2 regions of the Streptomyces yongxingensis genome follow, and region 1 is predicted to be linked to the other one. Evidence: riboswitches for the same ligand, from Rfam matches in the RefSeq annotation. Region 1 holds a riboswitch; the other holds the start of a gene.
What was found. A riboswitch is a leader RNA that binds a small molecule or an ion and turns the genes downstream of it on or off. The one in region 1 is predicted to bind S-adenosylmethionine.
Positions count from the first base shown of each region.

Region 1 (7,617 bases):
CTTCTTGCCGAGCGCCTTACGGGTGTCGGCGAGGTCCTGCAGCTTGGTGGACGCCTCCTCGCGCTGCTGCTTGAGGGTGCGCTGCTTGTCGGCGATCTTCCGCAGGGACTCGGCCTGCTTGCCGCTCAGCTGGCTGAGGGTGGACGCCTTCTCGAGGTAGGTGTCCGGGTCGGAGGAGAGGAGCAGCTGCACCGAGGGGTCGATCCCACCGGAGCGGTACTGGGCGGTGGCCATCGAACCCAGGCCGTTGCGCAGCTTGTTCAGGTCCTCCTGGCCGCGCGCCACCTTGTCCTGGAGATCGCCGACCTGCTTCTCCAGCTTCTGCTGCTTCTCCTTGGCGCCGTTGTACTTCTCGGTCGCCTGCTCCGCCTCTTCGTAGAGCTTGTCGACCTGCTCCTTGACGTCCTTCTTGTCCTGCTTCGGAGCGGCCTGGGCGGCCTGGGACGTGAGAGCGACGGCGGCGGCCGCGGTCGCGGTGAGGACGGTTACCCGAGTGCGGCTCGGCTGCTTGGGTCGACGGTGGGACGCCACGAAGGCGAGCTCCTTCTTCCTCCAGCCGCCTACCGGGAGTTGGGGGGTTGTGAAGCCCCGGCTCCGCGTCAGGGCGCGGACTCGGCGGTACCTCCGCTGTCACCCCGGATGGGTGATCAACCGCGCGAAGGTTCGAGCTGACCATAGTGACCCCGCCGTGATCCGTTCAAATCCCGACGGCAAAAAAGTCGGTTCGCGAGGGCATCTTTTACAAATGTCGTACGGGCAGTGATGGTCGATGACGCTCCGCTGACACCACAAGTGACCCGGGTCAGACTTGTGAAGTCATTCGAAGTGATTCGGGCACTTCAGCCACGGGAGGGAGAAACGGGGCAACCGGGATGCGGCGGCGCGCGATTCGGGCTACGACGGCTCAGGTACGGGCAAGTCGCTTCAGCAGCAACGCCGATGCCACGGGGCGCGCTCCGGCGCGTGCCACCCCGTCGGCCACCTCGCGGTCGGTGGACACCACCACCACCGGACGGCCCGGCGGCTCGGCCCGCACCAGCTGCCGGATCAACTCGTCGGCCGTCACACCCGGCTTGCTGAACAGCACCCGTACCCCGCGCGGCGGCGCGAGCAGCACCGGAGCGGCCAGCTCCGCCCCGTCGAAGACACAGGTCATCTCCGCGCCCGTCTGGGCCGCGAGCACCGCGAGACCGCCCAGCAGCCGCAGCCGCTGCTTCTCCAGCGGCATCGTGGGATAGCCGGTCTTGGTGACGTTGTAGCCGTCCACCACCAGATGCGCCTGCGGCAGCGCGAGGAGCTGGTCCAGCAGCGCCGGGTCCATCTCCGACAGCGCCCTGGTCGCTATGTCCTTCGGCGTCATCTTCCCCGGCTCCACGGCGTCCACCGTGTCCGCCGGGCGCATCGACGCGGGCGGCAGGGCCAGTTCGCGCCGCAGCCCCTGCGCCGCGTCCAGCACCGTGTCCAGCAGCAGCCGCAGCCGCATGTCCTCCACGCTGCGCCCCTCGCGCACCGCGCGCCGGCTGGCCTCCAGCGCCGACTCCGCCTCCGCGAGCCGGGCCCGCAGCCGCCGTGCCTCGCTGTCCGCAGTGGCCTGACGGGCGGCCGCCTCCGACCGTACGGACTCCAGTTCCGCCTCGACCTTGCGCAGCGCGGCCGCGCCCCGCTTCACATCGCTCTGCGCGCTGCGCAGCTTGCGCTGGAGCACGTCGTTCTCCTTGCGGGCCGACTCCAGCTCGGTGCGCGTCCGCTCCGTCTCGTGCCGGGTGGCCGCCTTGGCCTCGGCGAGCTCGTCGCGCAGCCGCTGGAGCTCGCGCGCCGCCTCCTCACCGGCCCGCTCGGCGGAGGCCCGCTGGGCCTCCTCGCCCGCGGCCTCGACCAGCTTGACCCAGCCCACCGGGCGCAGCACATACGCCACCGCCGCGACGTCCACCGGATCGGCCGCGGCGGGCGGTGACCCGCCCTCGATCGCCTCGGCCAGCTCCCGCTGGGTCTCCCGCAGCCGCCCCGCGATCCGCTGCCGGAAGACGGGGTCGCTCTCCACCGCGGCGGCCATCGCGTTGCCCGCGAACTTGGCGCGGCGGGTCGGGGTGAAACGGGCGTACTGCCGCAGCTGGGTGGGCAGCTCGGTGACCGTCAGACCGCCGAAGGCATCCGCGACCAGCGCCACCACGCGCCGTCGCACCCCCTCCGGCAGGGGGCGGTCCAGCGCCTCGGGGACGCCCTCGGCGTCACCGGCCGCCCCGGGGTCACCGGTCCGCTCCACCACCTGTCACCGCTCCGTTCTCAGGCGCTCTGGCCGGTGCTCGGACGATCCACGAGTTCCACCTGGTCGACCGCGTTGCACCAGCGACAACGCACTGACTCAATGGTCTCACTGAGCACCTCGCGTTCCTCGACGCTGGGTTCCCCCGCCAGGTCGAGATGCACATACTCCACGGCTCTGGTCGAGCGGGTCACATCGAACCGGGTGAGATTGCCGCACAGTGTGCAACGCCAGCGGGTCTGGGCGGTCGGCAGGGGCACGGCCATGGTTGCGGATCCTCGCTTCTCGGCTCGTCGGCGGCGTCCTGTAACCCTACGGCCTGAGCCCTGGCCCGTGCCGGGCCCGTCCGCCCCACGACCCGGCGGAGCGCGGCGAGGCGCTCTGTGGAGGTTGTGCCCGGTACGGAATGATCTGCCCATGATCGAGACGTCGTCGGGGCGCCACCGCCCCTGGATGGCGGGGCCCGGCCGCCCCTGGATGACGTACGGCCTGATCGTCAGCTGCTGCCTGATCTTCGTCCTCGGACCGGCCTCGGGGCTCAACCCCGGCTATGGCTCGGGCGGGCGGCTGGTGGAGGCCCAGTCCGCGTACTTCGAGCGCTGGGGGGTGGTGCCCAGCGCCCTGTGGAGCGGCGACCCCGATCAGCCGCTCGCCCCGCTGACCGCGCTGTTCGTGCACGGCAACTGGCTGCATCTGCTCGGCAACATGCTGTTCCTCTATGTCTTCGGGGCGATGACCGAGGAGCGGATGGGCCGTTTCCAGTTCGCCGTCTTCTACCTCGCCACCGGCTATCTGGCGCTGCTCGGCTACGCCGCCGCGCACGCCGACTCGGCCCAGTCCCTGGTGGGCGCCTCCGGGGCCATCTCCGGGGTGCTCGGCGCCTTTCTGTGGCTGTTTCCCCGGGCCCGGGTGACCAGCCTCTTCCCGTTCCTGTTCTTCCTCCCGCTGCGCTTTCCGGCCTGGGCGGTGCTGATCTTCTGGGTGGCCCTCCAGTGGCTGGCCGCCCGGGAGGCCGACGACCGCCCCGGCGTCGCCTATCTCGCCCATCTCGTGGGCTTCACGCTCGGCTTTCTCTACGCGTGGGCCCGGTTCGGGCGGAGGGCTAGAGTGGGCGGCGCAGCCAGGGCCAGTGAGGGAGAAAGCCAGCCGTGATCACTTCGATCGTGCTCATCAAGACCAACGTGGACCAGATCCCGGAGACCGCCGAGAAGATCGCCGCGCTGGAGGGTGTGAGCGAGGTCTACTCGGTCACCGGCGCGCACGATCTGATCGCGATGGTGCGGGTGGCCCGGCACGACGACCTCGCGGACATCATCACCGGTCAGATCAGCAAGCTGCCGGGGGTGGCCTCGACCGAGACCCACATCGCCTTCCGGACGTACTCCCAGCACGACCTGGAGGCGGCGTTCGCGATCGGCCTGGACGGCTGAGGGTGTCCGGCGGCGCGTGACGCCTGCGGCGGGCCCACGCGGCGGAGCCGCATATCGATGCTGCCCCTCCCCGCCCCTTCCCACAACTGGGGCTCCGCCCCAGACCCCGGCCGGACAATCCGGATGCGCGCGGACGCCCGCGCCACCCACGACAACGACGACCACCTCCTCACCCCCGCGGAAACCGGGGCTCGCCCCAGGCCCCGGCCGGGCCGACCCGGATGCGGTCATCCGCCACGTAGGCGCGCAGACGCGGCCAGCCCGCCGGGGCGGGCATTCGCGCCCTCACCGCCCGCCCCGCGGGCACTCTGGCCCCTGCCCTCACAGGGCGGTCAGCTGATCGCGGGGTCCAGGGGCGGAGCCCCTGGTTGCGGGAAGGGGCGGGGAGGGGAAAGAACCCCCGGACACCCCGCAGGGTCCGGCGCTCCCGAACTCTTGGCCCAGGGGCCCACGAGGCCCGTTGGGCCTCAGCCGCGGTCGGGGACGCAGCGGCCGTCCTCCGTGCGGTAGCTCCACCGGGCGCCGTCGCGCACCAGCTCCTTCACGGCGCCCACGAACCGCTCCACATGCTCGTCCGGGGTGCCCGCCCCGAAGCTGACCCGGATCGCGTTCAGCGACCGCTCCCCCGGCGCGGCCTCGGGCGCCCCGCACTCGCCCGGCTCGTCGGGCTCGCTGTCCAGCAGGGTGCGGACCAGCGGGTGGGCGCAGAACAGCCCGTCGCGTACGCCGATGCCGTACTCCGCGGAGAGCGCGGCCGCGAAGTGGGAGCTGTTCCAGCCCTCCACCACGAACGACAGCACGCCGACCCGGGGGGCCTCGTCGCCGAAGAGCGAGAGCACCCGCACCTCGGGCACCTCGGCCAGCCCCGCCCGCACCTTCTCGATCAGCTTCCGCTCACGGGCGACCAGGCCCTCGAAACCGGCCTCGGTCAGCGCCTTGCAGGCCGACGCGATCGCGTAGACGCCGATGACGTTCGGCGAGCCCGCCTCGTGCCGGGCGGCGGTGGTGTGCCACTCGACGTCGACGCCGCCGTCGTCCCTGCGCGTCACCTTACGGCTGGCGCCGCCGCCCGCCAGATACGGCCGGGCCTCCCGCAGCCAGTCCGCCCGCCCGGCCAGCACCCCGGCCCCGAAGGGCGCGTACAGCTTGTGCCCGGAGAAGGCCACCCAGTCGACGTCCGCCTCCGCGATGTCCACGGGGTGGTGCGGGGCAAGCTGCGCGGCGTCCAGGACGATACGGGCGCCGTGGGCGTGCGCGACCGCGGCCAGCTCGCGCACCGGCCACAGCTCGCCGGTCACATTGGACGCGCCGGTCACGCAGACCAGCGCCGGGCCCCCGGCGCGCCCCGCGAGCGCCTTCTCCAGCGTCTCCACCGCCTGCCGTGGGGAGCGCGGGGCGCTGAGGTAGCGAACGGTGACGTCCTCCCGCTGCTCCCACGGCAGCAGCGAGGCGTGGTGCTCGGTCTCGAAGACGAAGACCTCGGTGCCCCGGGGCGCCACGGCGGCCAGGAGGTTGAGCGAATCGGTGGTGGAGCGGGTGAAGACGACCTGGTCGTCCTCGCGGCAGCCGAGGAAGGCGGCGACGTCCTTACGGCTGTTCTCGAAGAGGTCGGTGGACAGCTGCGAGAGGTAGCCGGCCCCGCGGTGCACGCTGCCGTAGTAGGGCGCGTAGGCGGCGATGTCGTCCCAGACCCGCCGCAGCGCGGGGGCGCTGGCGGCGTAGTCGAGCGCCGCGTAGGTCACCTCACCGCCGGTGACCAGCGGCACCAGGACGTCGCTGCCCAGCACGGGCAGCGGCTCACAGGCGGCGACAGCGGTGGTGGAGGCGGAGGCGGAGGCGGAAGCGGTGGCGGAAGCGGAGGCGGAGGCGGTGGCAGCAGGGCGCTCGGACATGGCGAAGTCTCCCGAAAGGGTCGAATGAATGCGTGACGCGCACGGAAACGGAGGCGGCGAGCCAGCCGTAAGGGCGCGGAAAATCGCTCGACGCACGGCCGCACCGTGCGGAGCACATTGAGGAGAGACGGGCCGCTCGGCCCTAGCGCATTCGCTGCATCACGGAAGAACTCCCTCGACCACCAGGACCCCTAGTGCGAGGGGTCCGCGCTTGCCGCCGGCCTCGCTGCCTGGCGGCCTGGTCATCACCCGGGGCACCCCGCCACGGACGGAGGGTTGCCGGACAGCGGGCCGGGGCCGTAGTCGCTGTCGCTCGTGACCTGGGCAGGAGTATGCCATGTCAGGCGCCGGCGCCCATGCCCTGTCCGCATCCCGGACAGACCATGGGCGCCGTAAGGAGTTCACCGGACAGGGGCAAGTCGGCTGCGGTTCGGCGGCGCCCTGAAGGGGCGCTGGGCCGTGTCGATGTGCGGCTCCGCCTCGTGGGCGCGACCAGCCACGACGGCGCCGCAGACCGTCGACGACATATCAGACCACTCTCAGCGGAGCGCTCAGGCGTGGGTGGCCCGGACCCATCGCTCCAGGACGTCGCGCGCCGCGCCCGAGTCGATCGACTCGGCGGCCCGCGCCACACCCGCCCCGATCCGGTCCGTCAGGGGCTTGTCCCCCGGCTCCCGCTCGAGCGCCACCAGCGCCGCCGCCGAGTTCAGCAGCACCGCGTCCCGGACCGGGCCCCGCTCGCCCGCCAGCAGCCGGCGGGCCACATCGGCGTTGTACGAGGCGTCCGCGCCCCGCAGGGCCTCCACCGGGGCCCGCTCGACGCCCACGTCCCGGGGGTCGAAGGTCTCCTGGCGCACGGCGCCGTCCCGGACCTCCCACACCTGGGAGGTCGTGGTCACGGTGAGCTCGTCCAGCCCGTCGTCGCCCCGGACGACCAGCGCTGAGGAGCCCCGCTCGGCCAGCACCCCGGCGATGATGGGCGCCATACGGGCATCGGCGACCCCGGTCGCCTGGCAGGTGACCTTCGCCGGGTTGGTCAGCGGGCCGAGCAGGTTGAACGGGGTGGCGACGCCCAGCTCGCGCCGGGCCGAGGCGACATGACGCAGCGACGGGTGGAACTTCACCGCGAAGCAGAAGGTGATCCCCGCCTCCTCCGCGACCTCGACCACCCGCTCGGGGGTGATGTCCAGATTGACGCCGAGCTTCTCCAGCACGTCGGAGGCGCCGCTGGCGGAGGACGCGGCGCGGTTGCCGTGCTTGACCACCCGCGCGCCGGTACCGGCGACGACCAGCGCGGACATGGTGGAGATGTTGACCGTCCTGGCGCGGTCACCGCCGGTGCCCACGATGTCCACGGTCGCCCCGGGCACCTCGATCACCCTGGCGTGCTCGTACATGGCCCGCACCAGACCGGCCACCTCGGAGACCGTCTCGCCCTTGGCACGCAGCGCGATCGCGAAACCGGCGATCTGCGCGTCGGTGGCCTCGCCCCGCATGATCCGGTCCATGGCCCAGGCGGTGTCGTCGGCATCGAGGTCCCGGCCGGCGATCAGCGAGCTGAGTACGTCCGGCCAGGTGCGGGCCGTCGCGGTGCTGTCGCCTCCGGCGGGGGTCACAACGTCCATGGTCCGCTCCTGGATCCGTGGGGGTGGGCAGGGAAGGGGTCCGCGCACTTCAGCGGCCCGTCGCAAGCCTATCGGCAGCACGGCCGGGGCCCCGGCCGGACCGTGTGGTCCGGGCCGGGGCCCTGGTGGTGTGGCGTCGCTGTAGGAAGAAACCGGTCGCTGAAGGGGTACCGGGAGATCAGTGGTGGCCGTGGCCGCTGGTGATCTCGTGGTACTCCTCGCGGGTCGGCTTCGGAATGACGTTGTTCTCGCCGTAGTAGCCCTTGGAGAGCTTCGAACGGAGCTTCTGAGAACGCTTTATCTTCCGCTTGACCCCGTTCTCGTCGACCTCCGGGCCGATCTCGTAGGGCTCGGGCTGCTCGTGCTGGGTGAGCGTGTGCAGCTGCTCCTGCGCGAGCGGCTCGTGG
Region 1 covers NZ_CM145717.1:7,939,516-7,947,132, reverse strand. The annotation lists gene ACZ6TD_RS34055 (C40 family peptidase) at 1-531, opposite strand, end outside; gene ACZ6TD_RS34050 (NYN domain-containing protein) at 905-2,266, opposite strand; gene ACZ6TD_RS34045 (hypothetical protein) at 2,284-2,529, opposite strand; gene ACZ6TD_RS34040 (rhomboid family intramembrane serine protease) at 2,681-3,415, shown strand; gene ACZ6TD_RS34035 (Lrp/AsnC ligand binding domain-containing protein) at 3,412-3,693, shown strand; gene ACZ6TD_RS34030 (aminotransferase class V-fold PLP-dependent enzyme) at 4,161-5,585, opposite strand; SAM riboswitch class IV at 5,788-5,906, opposite strand; gene trpD (anthranilate phosphoribosyltransferase) at 6,137-7,210, opposite strand; gene qcrB (cytochrome bc1 complex cytochrome b subunit) at 7,389-7,617, opposite strand, start outside.

Region 2 (7,617 bases), 6.3 Mb from region 1:
CCGATGCAGAAGAAGGCGAACGAGGTGATCAGGTAGAGCGTGCCGATCGTCTTGTGATCGGTGGTGGTCAGCCATTTCACGGCCGTGGCCCCCGGCCCGGGGCGGCGCGACGGCGGGGCGGCCGGCGCCGCCGCGACAACGGTGTTGTTCCTCATGACCGCTAGGTGTCCGGCACCCCGTGGACCGTCACTCCGACGGCCGGCCGGAATTGCCCGCCGCGAGGTGTGATGATCCGCGGTGTGCCGGACACCTTCGGATCATGAGCACCGACGACGCCTTCGACGCCGCCTACCGTGAGCATTACTGGGCGGTCAGCCGTTTCGTGGCACGGCGGCTGGACGACCAGGCATGGGACGTCGAGGAAGTGGTCGCCGAGGTCTTCGCGGTGGCCTGGCGGCGCCGGGTCGAACTGCCCGAGTCACCACTGCCGTGGCTGTACGGAGTGGCCCGGCACTGTCTGGCCAACACGGTGCGCGGCAAGGGCCGTTACCGCAGACTGCTGCTCAAGCTGGGCCACCACGAGGTGACGCGCGGCGGTCACACCGTGGCGAGCCCGGACGCGGAGCGGCCGGGCTCCTGGGTGCTGGAGGCGCTGTCCCGGCTCGCCGAGGCCGACCAGGAGGTGCTGCGGCTGACGGCGTGGGAGGAGCTGACCGTCGAGGAGCTCAGCACCGTGCTGGGGTGCGGCCGGTCCGCCGCGGCGATGCGGCTGCACCGGGCGCGGCGGCGGCTGCGGGAGCAGATAGAGACCCTGCGCCGGGACGACCGGGTCTCGCTGGGGTGCACGAGTGGCATGGGCGACAGGGCCCAGAGGGCTGACAGGGCCGACAAGGATGGACAGGCATGACCGACGAACTGGATCTGCTCCGCGAGGCCAACCCCGTGTCCGCCGACACCGGCCCCTGGCGGGACCGGCCGCTGGACGCGCGGGCCGAGCTGCTGCTGCGGCGGCTGCCGTCCCGGGACCGGGGGCGCCGTACCGTCCGACGCGTGGTCTGGAGCCTGGAGGCCGCGGCGGCCGCGACGATCCTCGCCCTCGCGCTGACCGTCTCGGGCACCGGCTCCCCCTCCGCCGTGGCCGCGCCCAGGCCACTGCCGCTGGTGGCGCACGCATCCCGGGCGGACGTATCGCTCGGCGAGATCGCCCGGCGGACGCGGGCGGCGGCCGAGGAGTCCCCGGGGAAGAGCGAGCGGGGCAGCCATTTCCAGAGCTGGGCGCTGAGCATGAAGTCGGGCGAGGACGCGGTGATGCTGCCCCGGGAGTCGCTGACCCGCTGGAACGCGGACGGCAGCGGTTCCACGCTGGAGGTGGCCACCGATCCGCGCCATCCGGGCCGCCCGGTGATCGAGGACGGTCCCCCGCCGCGCACGGTCCACGACGGCAAGGTGCTGAGCGAGGAGCACTATCCGCCCGGGATCTACGGCGCCAACCAGAGCTACTTCGAGGACCCCCCGGCCGGTGCCTCGGCGCTGCGCGCGTATCTCGCCGTCTGGTCCCCGGGCGCCGACCGCGACCCGGCGGAGCTGCTCTCGGCCATCGGGTCCTTCCGCATGGTGTGGACCCCGGGACCGCGCCAGCGGGCGGACATCGTCACGCTGCTCTCCGGACTCGAGGGGCTTCGCCCGGCGGGCAAGGTCACCGACCGGCTCGGCCGGGAGGGGCAGGGATTCCGGTTCACCGGCACCCCCGGGAGCCGTTACCTGATCGTCCTCGACCCGGACGACGGCGGGGTGCTGGACATCGAGGAGACCTTCACCCAGGACGCTCCCGAGTACCGGGTGAAGGCGGGCGATGTGATGTCCTACACGGCCTACATCTCCTGACCACCGGCCACGTCGGGAGAGGCGGGCGGGACGCGGAGGGGGTACGGGTGGCCCGGTCGGCCGTCAGGCGTCCTCCCGCTGGCAGTGGGGGCACCACAGGCTGGTCCGCCCCGCGATCCGGCCGCGGCGCAGCGGATTGCCGCAGCGGGGGCAGTGCGGATCCGGATCGTCGCGCCGCCCGGTGAGCCAGTCCGGGTCGTCCGGCACCCGCCCCGCCCGTACCGAGGCGCGCAGCACCTCGCGCAGCGCGGTGTGGAGCCGATCGCGCTCGTCGTCGGTCAGCGCGTTCGCCGGCCGCCGCGGATGGATCCGGGCGTGCCACAGGATCTCGTCGCCGAGCAGGTTGCCGAGTCCGGCGATCACGGCCTGGTCGGTCAGCGTGGCCTTGACGCGTCCGCGCCGCCCCTCCAGCAGCCGGTCCAGCTCGACCCGGCCCAGCGAGAGCGCGTCCGGGCCCTGATCGCCGATGATCCGGTCGATGTCGTCGTCGGTGGCCGCGAGCCAGATGCCCTGGAGTTTGCGCTGGTCCTCGTAGCCGAGGCGGTGGCCGTCGTCGAGGTCGAAGGCGACGCGCTGGAACCGGCCGGCCGGTTCGGAGTCCGCCCCGCAGACCAGCCGCCCGGTCATGCCGAAGTGCAGCACGACCGTGGGTCCGTCGGTGGGGGCGATCAGCCACTTGCCGTGGCGGCGCGGCGCCGCGAAGCGGCGGCCCTTGAGGTCGCGCTTCAGCCGCTGCGCGGTCACCCCGTGGAGCACCCCCGGATCGGCCACCTCCGCCCGCTCGACGCGGCGGCCCTGGGCGCAGGAGGCCAGCGTCCGCCGGAACCCCTCGACGTCCGGAAGCTCGGGCATAGCGTCAGGCTACGCCCGGGGCTTCCGTCGCGCGTTGCGGAGAGCACCCCCGTTCGTGGGTCTTCATCGGATAAAGTCCGAATTATGCGATTCATGCGCGCCGCCCCTGGGGTGAGCGGTCGCAGCCAGACGCTGTTCGCGATCACACGGTGTCTGCCGTTCCTGGTCCTGGCGGCGGTGCTCGGCATCGAGCTCTCCCCCGCGCACACCCTCTACACCGGCCCCCTGCTCTCCCCGGCGCCGGCGCTGGCGGCGGTGACCATGGGGCCGGTCGGCACCGTCGGGGTGGCGGTGCTGGCGGGCGTGGTCAGCGCGATCACCGCCATCCACAACGACGCCTGGGGCGCCCCGCAGGTGTACACGAATCTGCTGGCCCTGCTGGTGGTGGCGGTGGCGAGCGTGGCGACCAGCGCGGTGCGGCTGCGCCGGGACCGCGAGCTGGCCCATATCCGCCGGATCGCCGAGGTGTCCCAGAACGTGGTGCTGCGGCCGCTGCCCGCCCGGATGGGCGTGGTGAACACCGCCAGCGTCTATCTGGCGGCCGAGCGCGGCGCGCAGATCGGCGGGGACCTCTACGAGGCGATGTGCACCCGCTACGGAGTGCGGCTGATCGTCGGCGATGTACGGGGAAAGGGGCTGGCCGCGGTGCGGTCCGCCGCGGCCGTCGTGGGCGCCTTCCGGGAGGCGGTGCACTACGAGCAGGACCTCGCCGAGGTGATGCACCGCTGTGCGGCCGCGCTGGCGCGCGAGTACGAGCTGCTGGACCGCTCCCAGCTACAGGATCCGCGGGAGCTGGAGGAGCAGTTCGTCACCGTGCTCCTCGCCCAGGTGACCGACGAGTCGCTGGTCCAGCTGATCAACCGCGGCCATCCGCCGCCCCTGGTGATGCGCGAGCGCAAGGTGCGCTCCCTGGACCCGGCCCGCCCGCTGCCACCGCTCGGCCTCGAGGAGTTCCTCGGCCCTCCCGCGATCGGCGTCGAGACCTTTCCGTTCCTGCCCGGTGACCGGCTGTTGCTGCACACCGACGGGGTGGTCGAGGCCCGCAACAACTGCGACGAGTTCTTTCCGCTGCACCGGACCATGGAGACGCTGGACTGCGCCACCCCGTCCGAGTACCTGGACCGGCTGCGCCACGCCCTGGTCCGGCACACCGAGGGACGGCTGACGGACGACGCGGCCATGGTCCTCGTCGAGCGGGCCGTCGACGGCGCGGACCGGCCGTTCCGCTGACCCGGTCGCGCCCCCTCCGAGCCGGTTGTGCCAGGGCGCCGTACGTACCGTCGGCCGACGTTGGCCACTCCGGCATGGGTTGACGCCCTCGCGGAGCGCGACGACACTGTCAGGGACGGTCACGATTGTCAGCGCCCACCGTGCGGAACTCCCCGCTCAGGTGGGTCATCGGCCCCGGCTCGTTGACAGGCAACCCTTCTCCCGCGACGGGGTGCCCCCGGGTGACGACCAGGTTCCGTCGGCGTGGACGGGACAAGCGCGGTCTCGCTGCCCCGCGAGCCCCGGATGATGGGATCGGTGGAGATGCCCAGGACCGACAGCCACGGGGACGGCGTCCGTCGGCGTCCCCGGCCGTGGTCCCCGCTCCGCCGGCTCCGCCTCCTGACCAGGCGGCTGCACATCGATCTGCTGCGCATCTGCAGCGCCTCCAGTCCAGCCGTCTGAGTCGGCCCGAGTCGACACGGTCACCGAGCGCGGCCCGCGCGCCGGGGGTCGGGTGTGTCCCGGCCCCGTCCCGGCGGGTGCCCCGCGCGGGCTTCCCTTCCGTCGCGCCATCGGCGCCGCCCTCAACCGGCGGGGCCGGGGCTTTTCGTCACTGCCTTGGAGAGCCATGTCCGAGACGTTTCCGGTCAGTTCAGGTCCTGCCGCTCTTCTCGACCCCGACCCCTGCTCACCCCGCCCCCGGATCGCCCCGCCCGCGCCACCGCACCGCTTCCGCAGCCGCATCGGCGTCGACCTCGCCGGTGGTTTCTATCCGGTGCCGCATCGCTATCGGCTCTATCTCTCCGCGAGCTGTCCGCTCTCACTGCGCGTCTCCATCACCCTCGATCTGCTCGGGCTGCGGGACACCGTGGCCACCACCCTCGTCGGGCTCCCGGACGACACCCCCGAGGCGTACGCCGCACTGCGCGGGGCGTACGAGGCCACCTGGCACCGCTACAACGGACCGGTGGACGCGCCCGCGCTGTGCGACGGCTGGACCGGACGTGTCGTCAGCAATCACACGCCCGACATCCTGCGTGACCTCGCCGGCCATCTGAGCGACGACGGCGGAACCGGACGCCCCCGGCTGCGCCCGGCGGCCCTCGCCCCGGACATCGACGCCCTCCGGGACCTTCTCGACGCGGACGTCACCCACGCCGCCCGGCAGGCCGGGACGGCATCCGAGGCGGAGTGCCGGGACGCGGCGCTGGAGCGGCTGCTGACCGCCCTCGGCCGGCTCGACCGCGGGCTGACGGCCGCGCCGTACGCCCTGGGCGAGGAGCTGACCGCCGCCGATGTGGACCTGTGGGTGGCCCTCGTCCAGTTGGACACCGAGCACCGGCCTCTCCTGGACGCCGACGCGGCCGACCGGGTCTCCCGCCATGGGCATCTGCGCGCCTATGTGCGGCGGCTGCACGCCCACCCGGCCTTCCACACCACGCTTCCGGAGGCCGCCCAGGACGAGGTGTCCTGAGAGGCCGGCGCGGGTCGATCATGGGACTCGCCGCGGGCGGACACGACTTCCAGTGCCCGCGCCGCGTCCGTCAGCGCCGCTCGGCGTCGCGGCGAACGGCCCGGCGCTCAGGACAGCGCGGCCCGGGCGTCGCCGAACTCGCCCATCGCCCCGGCCACGATGGCCTCCAGACGGGCGTGGTGGGCACCGCGCCAGTAGACCCGCTCACAGACCGTGCAGCGCGCGAAGACGTCGTACGTGCGCCGGGTGCCGTGCTGGAGCTGCTCCCGGACCGTCTCCTTGTCGGCGTCCTCCAGCGGCCCGTTGCAGGCGGTACAGCGGGTCCAGGGCGCCAGGCTCGGGGTGAACCGTCCGAGGACGTCGCGCAGTTGCTCATCGGGCCGGTCGCTGTAGACATAGGCCCCGGCCCACAGCTCGCGGCGGCGCAGCAGCCCCCGGTCGCGGGAGAGCAGCACCCGCCGCTGGGCGGCGGAGCGCGCGGCCAGCTCGGGGTCGCCGATGTCCTCGCTCTCGTACGCGGCGTCCACGCCCAGCAGCCGCAGCCGCCGCGCGAGCGTGCCCAGGTGCACATCGAGCAGGAAGCGCAGCGGCGCGCCCGGCACCCGCTGCGGGCGGACGACCGGGTGGACCTCCACGGTCTCCCCGGCGCCCGGCACATGCGAGACGGCGGTCTCCTCGCCGTTCACCAGCAGCCCGCCGACCTCGGTGAGCGGGACCCCGAGCGACTCGACCACATGGCCGAGGGTGGAGACGCCGTCGGTGACGACGGCCGTCCAGGGGCGGCGCCGCTCGGGAACGGCGAAGAAGCGCAGCTCAGGGGCGAGGCTGACGTGGATCTCGGGTCCATTCACACCGCCAGCATGCCAGGCGCCCCCGACCCGGGGCGACGGCGTTTCGGGACCAGAGCACCCGCGTGTCCGTGTATTCGAGCAGGCCCGCCGTCCCGCGCGTCGTGGACGTACACCCGCGTGGCGGCTACGCAGACCGGAGCAGCCGCTGTTCGCGGGCCACTTCGAGCGGGCCGGGGCGTCACTCCGGCGGCGCGGCCGCCTTGGCCCGGTCGCGGCGCCGCTTGCGGCGCCATGCCACCATCCGCAGGTAGTCCTCGTGCAGCACCCGCCCGACGAGCGCACCGCCGAAGACCACGTAGCCGACGCCGACCAGCCAGGACTGGACGACCAGGACGGTGCCGACCGGGCCGTAGGAGACCGTGCTGGAGGCGATCAGCGGGGAGAACACCAGCTGGGAGAAGACCCGCAGCCCCAGCAGCCCGACGCTGGTGGCCAGCGCGCCGGGCAGCAGGGCGCCCCAGCTGATCCGCCCGCCCAGCAGCAGCCGCTGCGACCACCAGAAGAACAGCACCGTGCCCACCACCGCCACCAGCACCCGGGAGACACCGGGCGCCAGATGGGCGGAGAGCAGCAGATAGCAGATCAGCACCACGAGCCACACCAGATGGCGCCAGACCGTGTGCCAGCGGCCGGCCGGCAGCTCCCACACCTTCTCGTAGCCGACCTGGAGCACCGTGCCGAAGCGCACTCCGAAGATGGCCAGCATGGCGAGACCGAAGGCGGTGGTGGACTCCAGCGCCTGCTTGGGCGGGGCGAACAGCCGCTGCACCTCGTCCCGCGAGGTCGAGGTGAGCCCGAGGCCCTCGGCCAGCCACTGGGCGAAGCCGAGCCGGTTCACCGGATCGGCCGCGGCGACCACGATCAGCAGGGGCACCAGGGTGAGGAAGCCCAGGGCGGCGAAGCCCATCGCACGGTGCAGCAGCTCGAATTCGCTGCCCCGGCGCCATCCGCGTCCCATCGCGGACCGGTGGAACGTGTCCTCCAGCCGCCGCCACCAGGACCAGGACCTGGGCCCCCGGGAGCCGAACGCGGACCGATTCTCGGACATAGCCACTCCCCTACCCACGCCACCGGCTCGACCTGGGCAGTGCCGTCCAGGCTACGCGGGGTGGTGACGTTCCGCCGGGAGCTCCGCCGTGCATGCCGCCGGAACACGCGTGCGGTGTCCGGGCGGCCGTCGGTGCCCGCTCGGCGGGCCTCACGCCGTGGCCATGACCGGGGCCCCGCTGTCCGCGTCGATGACGCTGACCCGGACGGCGGGCTCGCGCACCGTGTCCAGGCTGGCCCCGGCGTCCACCGCGAAGAGCACCAGCACGGGCCTCGCGGCCGGGCCGCCCCCGTACACCCCGGCGAACTGGAGGATGCGCCAGCCGCCGTCGTCCCAGTGGTCCAGCAGCGCGGAGC
Region 2 covers NZ_CM145717.1:1,620,860-1,628,476, forward strand. The annotation lists gene ctaD (aa3-type cytochrome oxidase subunit I) at 1-155, opposite strand, end outside; gene ACZ6TD_RS06465 (RNA polymerase sigma factor) at 260-847, shown strand; gene ACZ6TD_RS06470 (CU044_5270 family protein) at 844-1,824, shown strand; gene ACZ6TD_RS06475 (Fpg/Nei family DNA glycosylase) at 1,888-2,676, opposite strand; gene ACZ6TD_RS06480 (PP2C family protein-serine/threonine phosphatase) at 2,761-3,906, shown strand; SAM riboswitch class IV at 4,024-4,171, shown strand; gene ACZ6TD_RS06485 (hypothetical protein) at 4,150-4,350, shown strand; gene ACZ6TD_RS06490 (glutathione S-transferase C-terminal domain-containing protein) at 4,517-5,362, shown strand; gene ACZ6TD_RS06495 (Mut7-C RNAse domain-containing protein) at 5,470-6,213, opposite strand; gene ACZ6TD_RS06500 (ribonuclease BN) at 6,392-7,261, opposite strand; gene ACZ6TD_RS06505 (MauE/DoxX family redox-associated membrane protein) at 7,412-7,617, opposite strand, start outside.
Region 2: another riboswitch for S-adenosylmethionine. It lies ahead of ACZ6TD_RS06485 (hypothetical protein); the one in region 1 lies ahead of ACZ6TD_RS34030 (aminotransferase class V-fold PLP-dependent enzyme).